DNA from 3 places in the Saccharopolyspora sp. 7B genome. Region 1 is predicted to be linked to each of the others. Evidence: riboswitches for the same ligand, from Rfam matches in the RefSeq annotation. Region 1 holds a riboswitch; each other region holds the start of a gene.
The links. Region 1 has a riboswitch for thiamine pyrophosphate ahead of thiD (bifunctional hydroxymethylpyrimidine kinase/phosphomethylpyrimidine kinase). Riboswitches for the same ligand answer to the same signal wherever they lie in the genome.
Positions count from the first base shown of each region.

Region 2: another riboswitch for thiamine pyrophosphate. It lies ahead of thiO (glycine oxidase ThiO); the one in region 1 lies ahead of thiD (bifunctional hydroxymethylpyrimidine kinase/phosphomethylpyrimidine kinase).
Region 3: another riboswitch for thiamine pyrophosphate. It lies ahead of LCD33_RS07180 (thiamine ABC transporter substrate binding subunit); the one in region 1 lies ahead of thiD (bifunctional hydroxymethylpyrimidine kinase/phosphomethylpyrimidine kinase).

Region 1 covers NZ_JAIUKC010000194.1:1,764-6,214, reverse strand. The annotation lists gene LCD33_RS25480 (hypothetical protein) at 1-150, opposite strand, end outside; gene LCD33_RS25475 (hypothetical protein) at 315-704, shown strand; gene LCD33_RS25470 (hypothetical protein) at 756-1,487, opposite strand; gene LCD33_RS25465 (hypothetical protein) at 1,562-1,831, opposite strand; gene LCD33_RS25460 (lipoyl domain-containing protein) at 2,101-2,373, shown strand; TPP riboswitch at 2,406-2,501, shown strand; gene thiD (bifunctional hydroxymethylpyrimidine kinase/phosphomethylpyrimidine kinase) at 2,495-3,328, shown strand; gene LCD33_RS25450 (TenA family protein) at 3,348-4,061, shown strand; gene LCD33_RS25445 (hypothetical protein) at 4,316-4,451, shown strand, end outside.
Region 2 covers NZ_JAIUKC010000158.1:175-4,625, forward strand. The annotation lists gene thiE (thiamine phosphate synthase) at 52-726, opposite strand; TPP riboswitch at 790-895, shown strand; gene thiO (glycine oxidase ThiO) at 885-2,000, shown strand; gene thiS (sulfur carrier protein ThiS) at 1,988-2,188, shown strand; gene LCD33_RS22620 (thiazole synthase) at 2,190-2,951, shown strand; gene LCD33_RS22625 (FUSC family protein) at 3,044-4,451, opposite strand, start outside.
Region 3 covers NZ_JAIUKC010000035.1:11,745-16,195, reverse strand. The annotation lists gene LCD33_RS07190 (ABC transporter ATP-binding protein) at 1-494, opposite strand, end outside; gene LCD33_RS07185 (iron ABC transporter permease) at 494-2,092, opposite strand; gene LCD33_RS07180 (thiamine ABC transporter substrate binding subunit) at 2,089-3,135, opposite strand; TPP riboswitch at 3,182-3,292, opposite strand; gene LCD33_RS07175 (4a-hydroxytetrahydrobiopterin dehydratase) at 3,363-3,656, shown strand; gene LCD33_RS07170 (FAD-dependent oxidoreductase) at 3,662-4,451, opposite strand, start outside.

The DNA of each region.
Region 1 (4,451 bases):
CAGGCGACCCGCCTCCAATGGTGCCAGCACCGCCGTCTCCCCGGGCGGAGCGACGACCACGACGTTGCCCTGGTTCACGTACACCGCCATGTTCCGCCGCCTGCCCGCCACATCGCGGCAGCTCACCTGCCACTTCTCGTCGTCAGCCACGTGGCCTCCCTCCCTGGGGGAACGCTCGTCCGGTGCGTCCTCCACTGGTAAGACGACTCAGGATCACGGACGTGACGGGTGTTCGCCTGATTAATCTTGGAATTCCACCGGCTCGTGCCCGCGGGGTTCCACCACCGGGTGAGCGCTGCTGGGAGACTGCGATCATGGCTGGATACGACGGGATGCTGTGGCGCACCCTGCACCGCGTGCTGCTGGTCCTCGCGGTCGGCGTGCTGGGCCTGCTGCTCGGCCTCGGGCACGAGCCGAGCCGGGCCGACTCGCTGTTCGGCGTGCTCGTCGTGGCGCTCGTGGCGCTACCGGTGTGGATCACGTTCCAGCGGATGACGCCGGTCGCCCGCGGGAACCTGCGGGCGCTGCCGCGGCACCGGCCGCTGATGACCGCGATGATCGGGCTGCTGGGCCTGGTGGCGCTGTTCGTGCTCGGCTGGACGATCGCCAACGCGCTGTTCCCCGGCACGCTCGCCCCGCTCGCGCTGGCGCTGGTCGGCGTGGTGCTGGCGGCGTTGGTCGCGCTGCTGAACCGGGTGCTGTGACATCGCTTCCCCGCGGCCCCGGACGCCGGGGCCGCGCGAGGAAGCGGCAGGTCAGACCGGGCGGACCGTCAGCGCGCCCGGCTCGGCGGTGAACGTCAGCGCGCCCTCGAAGTCGGCGATGGGCAGCTCGTCGCGCACCAGGCGGTGCGGCGCGTCAGCCGTCTCCACCCGCACTTCGGTGGCGGCGAAGGTCTGCTCGGCGAAGTCCGGGCCCGCGAGCCGGACCTCCAGCCGCTGCTCCCGCAGGGTGACCACCGCGGAACCGCCGGGCACCGAGATCGGCTCGCCGTCGGCGGTGACGATCAGGCTGCCCTGGCCCTCGGTCTCCGGGCGCACCGCCACGTGCGAGAGGGCGACGTCGCGCCGGTCCTCGGCGGCGGTGACGCCGATGACGTCCCGCGAGTCCTGCCCGGCCTCCTCGTCGCCGCGCACCGCCAGCAGCGGGGCGCGCAGCTTCGCGGCCAGCCGGTACGGCTGCCAGGAACCGGCGCCGATCAGGTTCACCACCGACGTGATCTCGCTGTCCGCGAGCAGCCGCTCGCTGCCCACGGCCGGGGTGATCTCGATGGCCGCCACCCCGCGCTCCTCCAGCAGGTCGCGCAGCGCCTTGGCGCGCAGCCTGCTGTTGCGGTCGAACCCGCGGGTGATGGCGACGGCTCCGGACGTCCCGCCCTGCGCTGCGGCGTCGGCGAGACCGGCCAGCGGAGCCCATACCTCCGCCGGATCCGGCCGGGCGGAGCGGCGGGAACGGGCGGTCTGGGGGGCGTCGGCAGTGGTGTCCATTGCGTCAACTTTAATCCGCCACGCAGGGTCGCCTCACTAGGCGATCAGCCCTGAGCGGTGTGACTTCCCTCGCCCTAGGCGTCCCAGGTGGTGACCACGAGATCGCCGTCACGCGCGAGCTGTTCGTCGACCGCCTGCTCGCACTCCGCGCAACGCTCCGTGATGCGGCGGCTCGACGGTTCCTTGGTGGCGGGCCACGTCTCGTGCGGGAGCTTGATCGTCGCATCGCACAGGGTCTGCACCGGATCACCGGCCGGTCTGGCGCCCGGGCGCACCGTGATCGCGTGCCGGACCCGCTTGCCCGCTCCGACGATCCACCACACGTGCTCTTGATCGGGGAACATTGCCGTCCCACCCCCATACCTGTCAGGACGACCCGCGGGCGCGCAGTTCGTCCGGCTTCGGTCCACTGGCCGGATCTCGAACTCTAGACGGAACGATCAGCGCGCACGTTGCATTCGCGTGGCGGGAGTGACCGGCGGTTGCGCTGCTCCGATCGTGTGAGAGCGGCTGTTCGGCGGAGCGGTCTCGACTCGCCGCTGACCCGGTGCTGGGCCGCCCGAACCAGGGCGCCGGGCGCGGAACCCGCTTGTGGTGAGAAGGATCACCGCCCATGCTGGGCGCGTCGAGCGAGCGGAACCCGGAGGCGCACCCCGTGACGGACCTGCACTTCCCGCGTCCGCACGACGATCCGCGGGAGCCCGGTTCCCTCGCCCGCTGGCTGGTACCCGACGGCGCCCGGGTGCGCAGCGGAGCCCCGGTGGCCGAGGTGGTGACCGACGGCGCCCCGCGCACGGTGCGTGCCCCGGCGAGCGGAACGCTGTGGCGGCAGGGCAGGGCGGGGGAGCGGTTCACCGCGGGCGCGATCATCGGCCTCGTCGAGTGAGTCCGCGGCTTGACGCCCGTTGCTAGGTTGGGGCCAGTGACGCGGGGTGCCCGGACGGCCGGGCTGAGAGCAGACCCGTCGAACCTGACCTAGTTCGTGCTAGCGGAGGGACGTCACCGACGTGACCACTCGTGCTGCCCTGCCCGGATCCGACCGGGTCCCGAACGTGCTCTCGATCGCGGGGACCGATCCCAGCGGCGGAGCCGGCATCCAAGCGGACCTGAAGGCCTTCTCCGCGAACGGCGCCTACGGCATGTCCGCGGTGACCGCGCTGGTCGCGCAGACCACCACCGGTGTCGCCGAGGTCCGCGAGGTGCCGCCGGAGTTCGTCACCGCCCAGCTCACGACGCTGCTCGACGACGTCCGGGTGGACGCGGTGAAGATCGGGATGCTGGCGAACGCCGAGGTGATCCGCGCGGTCGTCGCCGTGCTGGACCGCTACGCCCCGCCGCACGTGGTGCTGGACCCGGTGATGGTCGCGAAGAGCGGCCACCGGCTGCTCGCCGACGAAGCGGTCGCGGTGCTGCGCGACGAGCTGCTGCCGCGCGTCGACCTGATCACCCCGAACCTGCCGGAAGCGGCGGACCTGCTGGGCGAGCCGGAGATCACCGGCTCGGCCGAGATGGCCGCGCAGGCGCAGCGGCTCGCCGACCTGGGCGCGAAGCAGGTGCTGCTCAAGGGCGGGCACCTGCGCGCGGAACCCGCCAGCGCCGACCTGTTCCGCGGCGACGGCGAGGTGCGGTGGCTGCGCAGCGAGCGGATCGACACCGCGAACGACCACGGCACCGGCTGCACGCTGTCCGCGGCGATCGCGGCGCTGCGTCCCCGCAGGCCCGACTGGGCGACCGCCGTGCGGGATGGCAAGGACTACCTGACCGGGGCGCTGCGGGCCGCGGAGCGCCTCGACGTGGGCCGCGGGCACGGGCCCGTGCATCACTTCCACCGCTGGTGGTGAGATCGGAGGGACGAAGGTCATGAGCAGGTTGCCCGATCCGCCCGCGGGCGGTTTCTGCGCCCGCGCCTGGGAACGCACCGCCGAGCTGCAGCGGGCCGTGGTGGCGCACCCGTTCAACGCGGCGCTCACCGACGGCACCCTCGACCGGGAGCGGTTCGCGTTCTACATCGTGCAGGACGCCCGCTACCTGATCGCGTTCGCGCAGGCGCTGTCGGCGGCCGCGACCCGGTCCGAGGATCCGGCGGACGCGGCGTTCCTCGCGGGGGCCGCGCGGGGCGCGCTGGTGGAGGAGCGCCGGTTGCACGCGGGCTACGTCGAGGAGTTCGGGCTCTCCGCGGACGACCTGGCGGGGGTGGCGACCTCGCCGTCGTGCACCGCCTACACCTCGTTCCTGCGGGCGAGCGCGCTGGTCGACCCCTACCCGGTGCTGCTGGCGGCGGTGCTGCCGTGCTTCTGGGTGTACCAGCACGTGGGCAGTGAGATCCTCGCCGCCGTCGGCGACGTGTCGGCGCACCCGTACCGGCGGTGGATCGAGACCTACGCCGACGAGGAGTTCGCCGAAGCGGTGCTGGCGGCCCGCGAGCTCACCGACCGGGCGGCCGCGGCCGCCGACGAGCCGGTGCGGGAGCGGATGCTGGCCGCGTTCGCGCGTGCCACCGAGTACGAGTGGATGTTCTGGGACGGCGCGTGGCGCCTGGAGCGGTGGCCGACGGCGCAGTGGCTCCCGGCGTGAGAAGTCGTTGCGGCGGCACGGTTTCCGCGCTGCGGCGAATACCCGGACCCGATCACCCTCCGCGACGTGCCCTGCGGCGCGGCGGGGGCGGTGACGCGGGTGGTCAGCCGCGGTGCGGGCGCTCGCGGGAAGCGTGATCAGGAGCACTTTCGAGCGGTGTTAACGAACACCCTCAGCCACGACGATGAGGCTCACGACACGTTCGTTCGGCGTGTTCGGTCGTGGGAGGTCCGCCTCCCACCGCGCGGGGTTCGGTGGCCTTGAGTACGGGGACTTCAATTCTGATCATGCTGGCGGGGATGCTGGTGCCGGTGCTGGCCGCAGCCCCCTTCTACATCGCCGACCGCCGGGCGGACGCCGAGTCCGCCCAGGCGGAAACGGAGCCTGAAA
Region 2 (4,451 bases), on a different contig from region 1:
CTTCGCCGCTGACAGGAAAGAGTCGCGAACCCGGCCGGGCCGGTTCGGTGGTCAGGTGGGTAGTCCGGCCTTGAGGGATTCGGCGGCGGCGCGCGGGTCCTCGGCCTCGGTGATGGCCCGAACCACCACGATCCGTTCCGCGCCCGCCGCGACCACCTCGGCGAGGTTGTCGTGGCCGACGCCGCCGATCGCGAACCACGGCCTCCCGTGCCCGCGGTGCTCCGCGGCGTGGCGCACCAGCTCGATGCCCGCCGCCTCCCGGCCCGGTTTCGTCGGCGTCGTCCACACCGGGCCGGTGCAGAAGTAGTCCACGCCCGGTTCGGTCGAGGCCGCGTCCGCCTGCACCACGTCGTGCGTGGAACGCCCCAGCACCACCTCGTCGCCGACGATGCGCCGCGCCACGTCCACCGGCAGGTCGTCCTGCCCCAGGTGCAGCACGTCGGCCTCCGCGGCCAGCGCCACGTCCGCGCGGTCGTTCACCGCCAGCAGCGCGCCGTGCCGAACGCAGGCCTCCGCGAGCACCTCCAGCGCCGCCAGCTCCTGCCGCGCCTCCAGCGGCGCCCCGCCGGGCCCCTTGTCCCGCAGCTGGACGACGTCCACGCCGCCGGACAGCGCGGCGTCGGCGAACTCCGCCAGATCGCCCCGCTCCGCGCGCGCGTCGGTGCAGAGGTACAACCGTGCGTCGGCGAGCCGCGTGCGGATGCCGAAACCGTCCAATCCGGGCATGCCCCCAGGGTAGTCCGCGGCCGGGCGGCGGCTGACCTCGCGCGGGCGGATGAGTACGGTGGTGGTGGTTGGCACGGGAGCCCGGGATCCGGGCTGAGAGGGGGCGCAGGCCCCGACCGTCGAACCTGATCCGGGTCATGCCGGCGCAGGGAGCGCAGATGCAGCAGCAGTCGTCCGTCACCGTCGTCGGTGGCGGGGTCATCGGTCTCTCCGTCGCGTGGACGGCCGCGCGCGCGGGCCACCGCGTCGAGGTCGTCGATGCGGGGGAGCGGCGTGCGTCGTGGGTCGCGGGCGGGATGCTCGCCCCGGTCGCCGAGGCCGCGCCGGGGGAAGAGGAACTGCTGGAGCTCGGGTCCGAGTCGCTGCGCCGCTGGCCGTCGTTCGCCGCCGAGCTGGCCCGCGGGTCCGGGCTGCCGTCCGGGCTGCGCCGGGAGGGCACGCTGGTGGTCGGCGTGGACGGTGCCGACCGCGCCGAGCTGGACATGCTCGCCGACCACCTCGCCTCGCTGGGGCGCACCGTCACCCGGCTCGGCGGCCGGGAGGTGCGCCGCCTCGAACCCTCGCTGGGGCCCGCGGTGCGGCGCGGCCTGGAGGTGCCCGGCGATCTGGCGGTGGACAACCGGCTGGCGCTGGCCGCGCTGCGGGCCGCGGCGGAGGCGGCGGGCGTCCGGTTCCGCGCCGGGGCGGCGCGGCGGGTGCGGCCGGGCGAGGTGGAGCTCGCCGAACGGACCCTGCGCTGCGACGTCGCGGTGATCGCCGCCGGTGCCCGCTCCGGCGAGCTGCACCCGGCGCTCACCGGCCGGATCCGCCCGGTCAAGGGCGAGGTGCTGCGGCTGCGGGCGCGCCCCACCGCGCTGCCCCCGCCCGCGCGCACCGTGCGCGGCCCGGTGCGCGGCAGGCAGGTCTACCTGGTCCCGCGCGACGACGGCGGGCTCGTCGTCGGCGCCACCCAGCACGACGCCGGGTTCGACGAGACCGTCACCGCCGGCGGCGTCCGCGACCTGCTGGCCGACGCGGAACGAGTGCTGCCGGGCATCGCCGAGTACGAGCTGCTCGAAGCCGTCGCCGGGCTGCGGCCCGGCACGCACGACAACCTGCCGGTGATCGGCGAACTGGAGCCGGGGGTGCTGGCCGCGACCGGCCACCACCGCAACGGGTTCCTGCTCGCGCCGATCACCGCGGACGCGGTGCTGGCGGAGCTGTCGGGCCGCGAACCACCGGTCGCCGGACCGGTTCCCGCAGGCGACGGAGGAGGTCGACCGTGCAAGTGGTGATCAACGGGGCGGAACGTCCCGTGCAGGTGGATGCGACGCTGGCGGCGGTGCTCGCCGAGTTCGGCGTGCCCGAGCGCGGTGTGGCCGTCGCCGTGGACGGGACCGTGGTGCCCAGGGCGAACTGGCAGGCGACGGAACTCCGCGACGGGGCGGCCGTCGAAGTGCTCACCGCGGTGCAGGGGGGCTGACGTGGACGACGCGCTGGTGATCGCGGGCCGGGAGTTCGGCTCCCGGCTGATCACGGGGACCGGGGGAGCGGCGAACCTGTCGGTGCTGGAGCGGGCGCTGCTGGCCTCCGGCACCGAGCTGACCACGGTGGCGATGCGCCGCGCCGACGCCGGGGGCCGCACCGGCGTGCTGGACCTGCTGCACCGGCTCGGCATCGAGGCGCTGCCGAACACCGCGGGCTGCCGCACGGCGGCGGAGGCGGTGCTCACCGCGCAGCTCGCCAGGGAAGCGCTGGGGACGAACTGGGTGAAGCTGGAGGTGGTGGCCGACGAGGACACGCTGCTGCCGGACCCGGTGGAGCTGCTGGACGCGGCCGAGCAGCTCGTCGACCAGGGCTTCGTGGTGCTGGCCTACACCAACGACGACCCGGTGCTGGCGACGCGGCTGGAGGACGTGGGCTGCGCGGCGGTGATGCCGCTGGGCTCGCCGATCGGCACCGGGCTGGGCATCCGGAACCCGCACAACATCGAGATGATCGTGTCCCGGGCGTCGGTGCCGGTCGTGCTCGACGCGGGCATCGGCACCGCCTCCGACGCGGCGCTGGCGATGGAGCTGGGCTGCGACGCGGTGCTGCTGGCCAGCGCCGTCACCCGGGCCCAGGACCCGGAGCGGATGGCCGCCGCGATGCGCGCCGCCGTCGAAGCGGGCCGCCTCGCGGTCGGCGCGGGACGCATCCCGCAGCGCTTCTGGGCGAAGGCCTCCAGCCCCGGCCTGCTGGGCTGAACCGGCTTGCCGGGCTGAACCGGCCCGCCGGGCTGAACCAGGCCGCCGGGCTGAACCGGCCCGCCAGAGCGGGCGGGCCGGTCACCCGGTGATCAGCGGATGCGGAGCCGTTCGGTCCGCACGAAGTTGATCGTGTAGCTCTTCCACGGCTCGTTGCCGAGGGTCTGGTCGATCGCCGAGCGCGCGTGCAGCGCGTTCTCCACCAGCGAGCTGGCCAGCAGTTCCGTCGCGGGCGCCCCGGCGGACTGGATGTCCGGGATCTTCGGGTTGCTCCGCCCGCTGAGCAGCTGGTCCACCGCCTTGAGCGCGGGCACCGCCACGGCGAGTTCGCCCTCGGGCCGGAACGCCAGCGTCGCCACGTCCTGGCGCAGCGCGTCCAGCGCGATCGCCGCGGCCCGCGTGGTCTGCGGGTCCTCGTCCGAGTCCGGTTCGTCCAGCAGCGCGGGCATGCCCAGCAGGTCCTGGGTGCGCCGCAGCGCCAGCACGTGCGCGGATTGCATGGCGGCGCGCACCTCGTGGCCCTGCCCGGCGGCCCGCACGCTGCGCAGCAGCTCGGACACCGACCACACGGTGGAGCGGATGGCCCCGCGCACGTCCGGCACCATGCTGCTGGGCAGCACGATGAAGCTGATGTAGCCGACGCCGAGCGCGATGGCCGCGCCGACGGCCGTGTTGGACGCGAAGCTGATCGCGATGTTCGCGAGCGGCCGGTCCAGCCGCATCGCCTGGTCGATCACGGTCACCGCGATCAGCGAGCTCAGCAGCACCTGGTAGTCGGTGCGCAGCCGCTCCACCCCGAGCAGCATGCCGACGACGATCACCGGCACCAGCAGGTACACCCCGGGCAGCAGGGTGATCAGCGCGGCCAGCACCACCACGCCGAGCACCGCGCCGCCGGTGCGCTCCAGCGCGCCGTTCATGCTGTCCCGCGCCGCGGGCGCCAGCACCACGTACAGCGCCAGCAGCAGCGTGGACGCGGACGGGTCGTCCAGCAGCAGCACGATCACCATGCCGACGGCGACGGCCAGCGTGCAGCGCAGCGCGTGCCGGAACAGCGAGGACCGCAGCGACAGGTGCGCCTTGACGCCGCCGATGGCGCGCTGGCGGCGGCCACCGGGCGCGGGCGGGCTGGCCGCGACCTCGGTGCGCTGCACGACGGCGCCGCGGATCCGGTCGAGCCCTTCGTTCATGCCGCGCACCGCTTCGGGCAGGTCCTGCCTGCCGCCCGCGGCGACGACGGCCTGCGCCGGGTCGACGCGGGCCATCGCGGGCAGCCCGGTGCAGGCGCGGGAGCGCACCGCGCGGGCGAGTTCGGCGGCGACCAGGTCCGCTTCGACGACGATGCGGTGCAGCCGTTCCGCTTCGATCCGGTCGGCCCGCTGGGCTTGGGCGAGCAGCGTTTCACGGGCGGCGCGGAACCGGGCCGCCCCGGCGAGGACCTGCCCGAGCCAGGTGCTCGACCCGTCGGCGCGCCAGGCGCTCGCGGCGATCTCCAGCACG
Region 3 (4,451 bases), on a different contig from region 1:
CGGTCCAGCGCGGAGAGCGGTTCGTCCAGCAGCAGGAGCTCCGGATCGGCGGCGAGCGCGCGGGCCAGCGCGACCCGCTGCGCCTCGCCTCCGGACAGGTCGGTGACCCGGCGGTCCTCGTAGCCGGCCAGCCCGACCAGCTCCAGCAGCTCGGCGACGCGCGCCGTTCGCTCCGCACCGCCGACGCCGCGCATCCGCGGCCCGAACGCCACGTTGCCCGCCACGTTCCGGTGCGGGAACAGCTGCCCGTCCTGGAAGACCAGCCCGAACCGGCGGTGGTGCACCGGCACCGAGGCGAGGTCCCGCCCGTTCCACCGCACCTCGCCCGCGGTGGGCCGTTCGAGCCCGGCGACCGCTCGCAGCAGGGTCGACTTCCCGCAGCCGGACGGTCCGAGCAGCGCCAGCACTTCGCCGTCCAGCACGGAGAGCCGCACGTCGCGCACCACCGTGGTGCCGCCGAAGCGGACGGTGAGCCCTTGCACTTCCAGCCCCATCAGAAGTCCTCCACGGCGTCGGTGCCCACCCGCAGCCGCTCGATGAGCACCACGCCGAGCACGGTGACGACCATCAGCAGCGCGCAGGCGGCGTAGGCGAGTTGCGAGTTGAGTTCGCCCGGCCTGCCGAGCAGCCGCGCAATGGCCACCGGCAGCGTCGGCGCATCGGGCCTGGCGAGGAAGCTGGTGGCGCCGAACTCCCCGAGCGCCACGACGAACCCGAACCCGGCGGCGGCCAGCACGGAACGCACCGCGAGCGGGAAGTCGATCTCGCGCCGCACCCGCCACGGCCCGGCGCCGAGCGTCGCCGCGGCCTGCCGCAGCCGGTCGTCGATGGCCCGCAGCACCGGCAGCACGGTGCGGATCACCAGCGGTGTCACCACCAGGGCCTGCGCGAACGGCACGAGCAGCGGCGAGGTGCGCAGCTCGCCGGGCAGCGAGCCGAGCGTGATCAGGTAGCCGAAGCCGACCGTCACCGCGGACACCCCCAGCGGCAGCATCAGCGCGAGGTCGAGGCTCTCCGCGACGAACCTGCGGCGCACGGCGACGAGCACGAACGAGGCGAGCAGCCCGAGCAGCAGCGCCATCCAGGTGGCGTCGACCGCGGTGCGCACCGAGTTCAGCGCGGCTTCGAGCCCGGTGACCTCCAGGGTCCCGGGCTGCCCGGTGCCCAGCAGCGCGCGGTAGCCCGCGAGCCCCCACCCGTCCCTGGTGGACACCGACCGCGCCAGCAGGGAGACGATCGGCGCGAGCAGCCCGCACAGCACCGCACCGGCGAGCCCGACGATCCACCACTCGGCGCCTTGCGGCGGCCGGGCGGTGGTCGCGGGCGCGCGCAGCCGCAGCGCGGTCTCCCGACGGCGGCGCGCGATGGTGGCCACGAGCAGGGCGGCGACGACGGCGACCAGCTGCAGCAGGGACAGCGCCGCGGCGCCGGGCAGGTCCAGCAGCTGCACGGTGCGCAGGTAGATCTCCGTCTCCAGGGTGCGCAGCCGACCGCCGCCGAGCACCAGCACCACCCCGAAGCTGGTGGCGCTGAACAGGAACACGACGGCCGCCGCCGATCCGAGCGCGGGCAGCAGCGCGGGCAGCGTCACCGAGGTGAAGGTGCGCAGCCGCCCGGCTCCCAGCGATCGGGCGGCGTCCTCCATCCGCCGGTCCAGGTGCCCCCACAACCCGCTGACGGTGCGCGCGACGACGGCGACGTTGAAGAACGCGTTGGCCAGCACGATCGGCAGCACTCCCCCGTCGGCGCCGAACAACGCGCGGAAGGCCATGCCCACGACGATCGTCGGCAGCACGAACGGCACGGTCACCGCGACCCGCAGCAGCCCTGTGCCGGGCAGGACGAGCCTGGCGAGCACGTAGGCGAGCGGCAGCCCGCAGAGCAGCGCGACCGCGGTGGACGCGGCGGCCTGCCCGAGGGTGAAGCCGACGAGCCGCCAAGTGGCCGGCTCGGCGAGCACCGCTCCGACGTCGCCGCGCACGCCCAGCCCGATGATCGCCGCGACGGGCCAGGCGAAGAAGACCCCGAGGAAGCCGAGGACGACCGCCGCGGCCAGCGCCACCGGAACCCGGCGGCGGAGTTCGCCGGTCATCCCCGGACCAGCGTCCGCCACTGCTCGACCCACCGGTCCCGGTTGTTCTCCACCTCGTCGGCGGGCAGTTCCGCGGGCCGCGACGGCAGCGGCGCGCTGGCCGCCCAGCCTTCGGGCAGCGGCACCCCGTCGACCGCGGGGTACACGTACATCTGGTCGGCGACCTGACCTTGGAACTCGGGCGAGAGCAGGAAGTCCACCACTTCCCGCGCCGCCTGCGGGTCCTTCGCGCCGGTGAGCACGCCCGCGTACTCGACCTGCCGGTAGCAGGTGTCGAGCAGGGCCTTGGTGCGCGGCGCACCGTTCTCGTCGACCTCGGCGGCGGGCGAGGACGCGTAGGACAGCACGATCGGTCGCGGCCCCTGGCCGGTGGAACCGGAGAAGTCCTGGTTGTAGGCCTCTTCCCAGCCGGAGGACAGCCGCACGCCGTTGGCGTCGAGGGCGCGCCAGTAGTCCTGCCAACCGGGCTCGCCGAAGGCGTCGATGGTGCCGAGCAGGAACGCCAATCCAGGGGAGGACGTCGTCGGGTCCGGCATCGAGGTCAGGTCCCGGTAGCGGGGATCGGTGAGGTCGCGCAGCGTCGTCGGCTCCGGCAGCCGGTGCGCGGCGAACCAGGCGGTGTCGATGTTGAGGCACACGTCGGCGACGTCGACGGCGGTGAGCCGGTTCTGCTGGTCCTGGGCGTAGCGCTGCGGTCCGCGGTCGGCGGCGGCGGGCCGGTACGGGGCGAACACGTCGGCGCGCAGCGCGCGGGAGGCGAAGGTGGAGTCCACGCCGTAGGCGACGTCGCCGAGCGGTGCCGCCTTGGACAGCGCCAACTTGTTGGTCAGCTCTCCGGCGTCACCGCTGTTGCGGATCTCCAGGTGGATGCCGCTGCGCTTCTCGAAGTCGGCGAGCAGCGCCGGGTCGGCGACGAACGAGTCGTGCGCGACGAGGGTGACGGTGCGCGCCGCGGTGTCATCGCCGGAGCTCCCGATGAGCGAACATCCGGTGGTGAGCGCGGCGGCGGCGAGTGCCGCGGCCCAGCGCAGTAAGGGGTTCAACGGTCCTCCCGAGTAGCACACCGGTCTCGGCCACGCGTGCGAACTCGAGCTGATCGCGACACCTCCCTGCGCCGGCATGATCCGGTTCAGGTGCGGACGGTCGAGGGGATGCGCCCCTCCTCTCAGCCCAGCGCGCTGGACTCCCGTGGCGACCGGCAGTCTACGTGCCGCCACCGAGCCGGGGGTCGACGGTCGCGTTCCGGCCGTCCGACGACCACCATGTGGGCATGACCGAACTGCTGAACGACACCCAGGTCGCCGAATCGCTGTCCCGGCTACCGGAGTGGGCCCAGGACGGCACCACGATCGTGCGGAGCGTGGAGTTCGCGAGCTTCCCGCAGGCCATCCAGGCGGTGAACCGGGTCGCGGAGATCGCGGAGAGCGAGAACCACCACCCGGATCTGGACATCCGCTGGCGCACCGTCGTGTTCGCCCTCTCGACGCATTCGGCGGGTGGCCTCACCGCGAAGGACTTCACGCTGGCGGAGGAGATCGACGGGGTGGTCGACGCGTTGACGTGAGCCGGTCAGCGCACCGGTCGGCCGAGGACGAGCCCGGCGGCTTCGGCGGCGCAGCCCCAGGACAGCGACACCCCGCAGCCGGAGTGCCCGTAGTCGTGCACGACGGTGGCGCCGCCGAACCGTTCGGTTTCGAGCCGCACGGCGTCGCGCCCGGGGCGCAGTCCGACGGTCTCGCCGAGGACTTCGGCGCCGGCGAGCAGCGGTTCGACCTGCGCGCAGCGGCGCAGCACGGCGGCGCTGTCGTCGCGGTCGTGTGCGCGGGACCAGTCGTGCTCGCCCGCGACGCCGCCGAGCACGACTTGGTCGCCGTGCGGGACGTACGAGGTGAACTCGGGTCCGGCGCCGACTTCGACGAAGTACTCGCTGATGCCGGGGTTGCGGACGAGGACGTGCTGCCCCCGCACGGGCCGCACGCCGGGGTCGCCGACGAGCTCGTGCGCGCCGACCCCGGTGCAGTTGACGATGCGGTCCGCTTCGGCCGCGGCGTCGGCCAGCGAGGACACCGGGCTGATCAGCAGTTCGCCGCCGGCGGCGAGCAGTCTCCCGGTGAGGTGTTCGAGGTAGCGCGGCATGTCGATCAGCGGGAGCGTCGCCCGGTAGCCGCTGCGGAACCCGGCGGGCAGCTCGTCCGGGGTGCAGCGGCGCAGGTCGGGCAGCAGCAGCGCTTCGGGCGGCAGCTGGTCGCCGAGGTCGACGCGGGCGGCCATCCGCCCGGTGGCGAGGTGCACTCCGCTGGTGTCGTCGGCGGCCAGTTCGACCAGCGCGCGGTAGGTGTCGGCGACCCACCGGCGCACC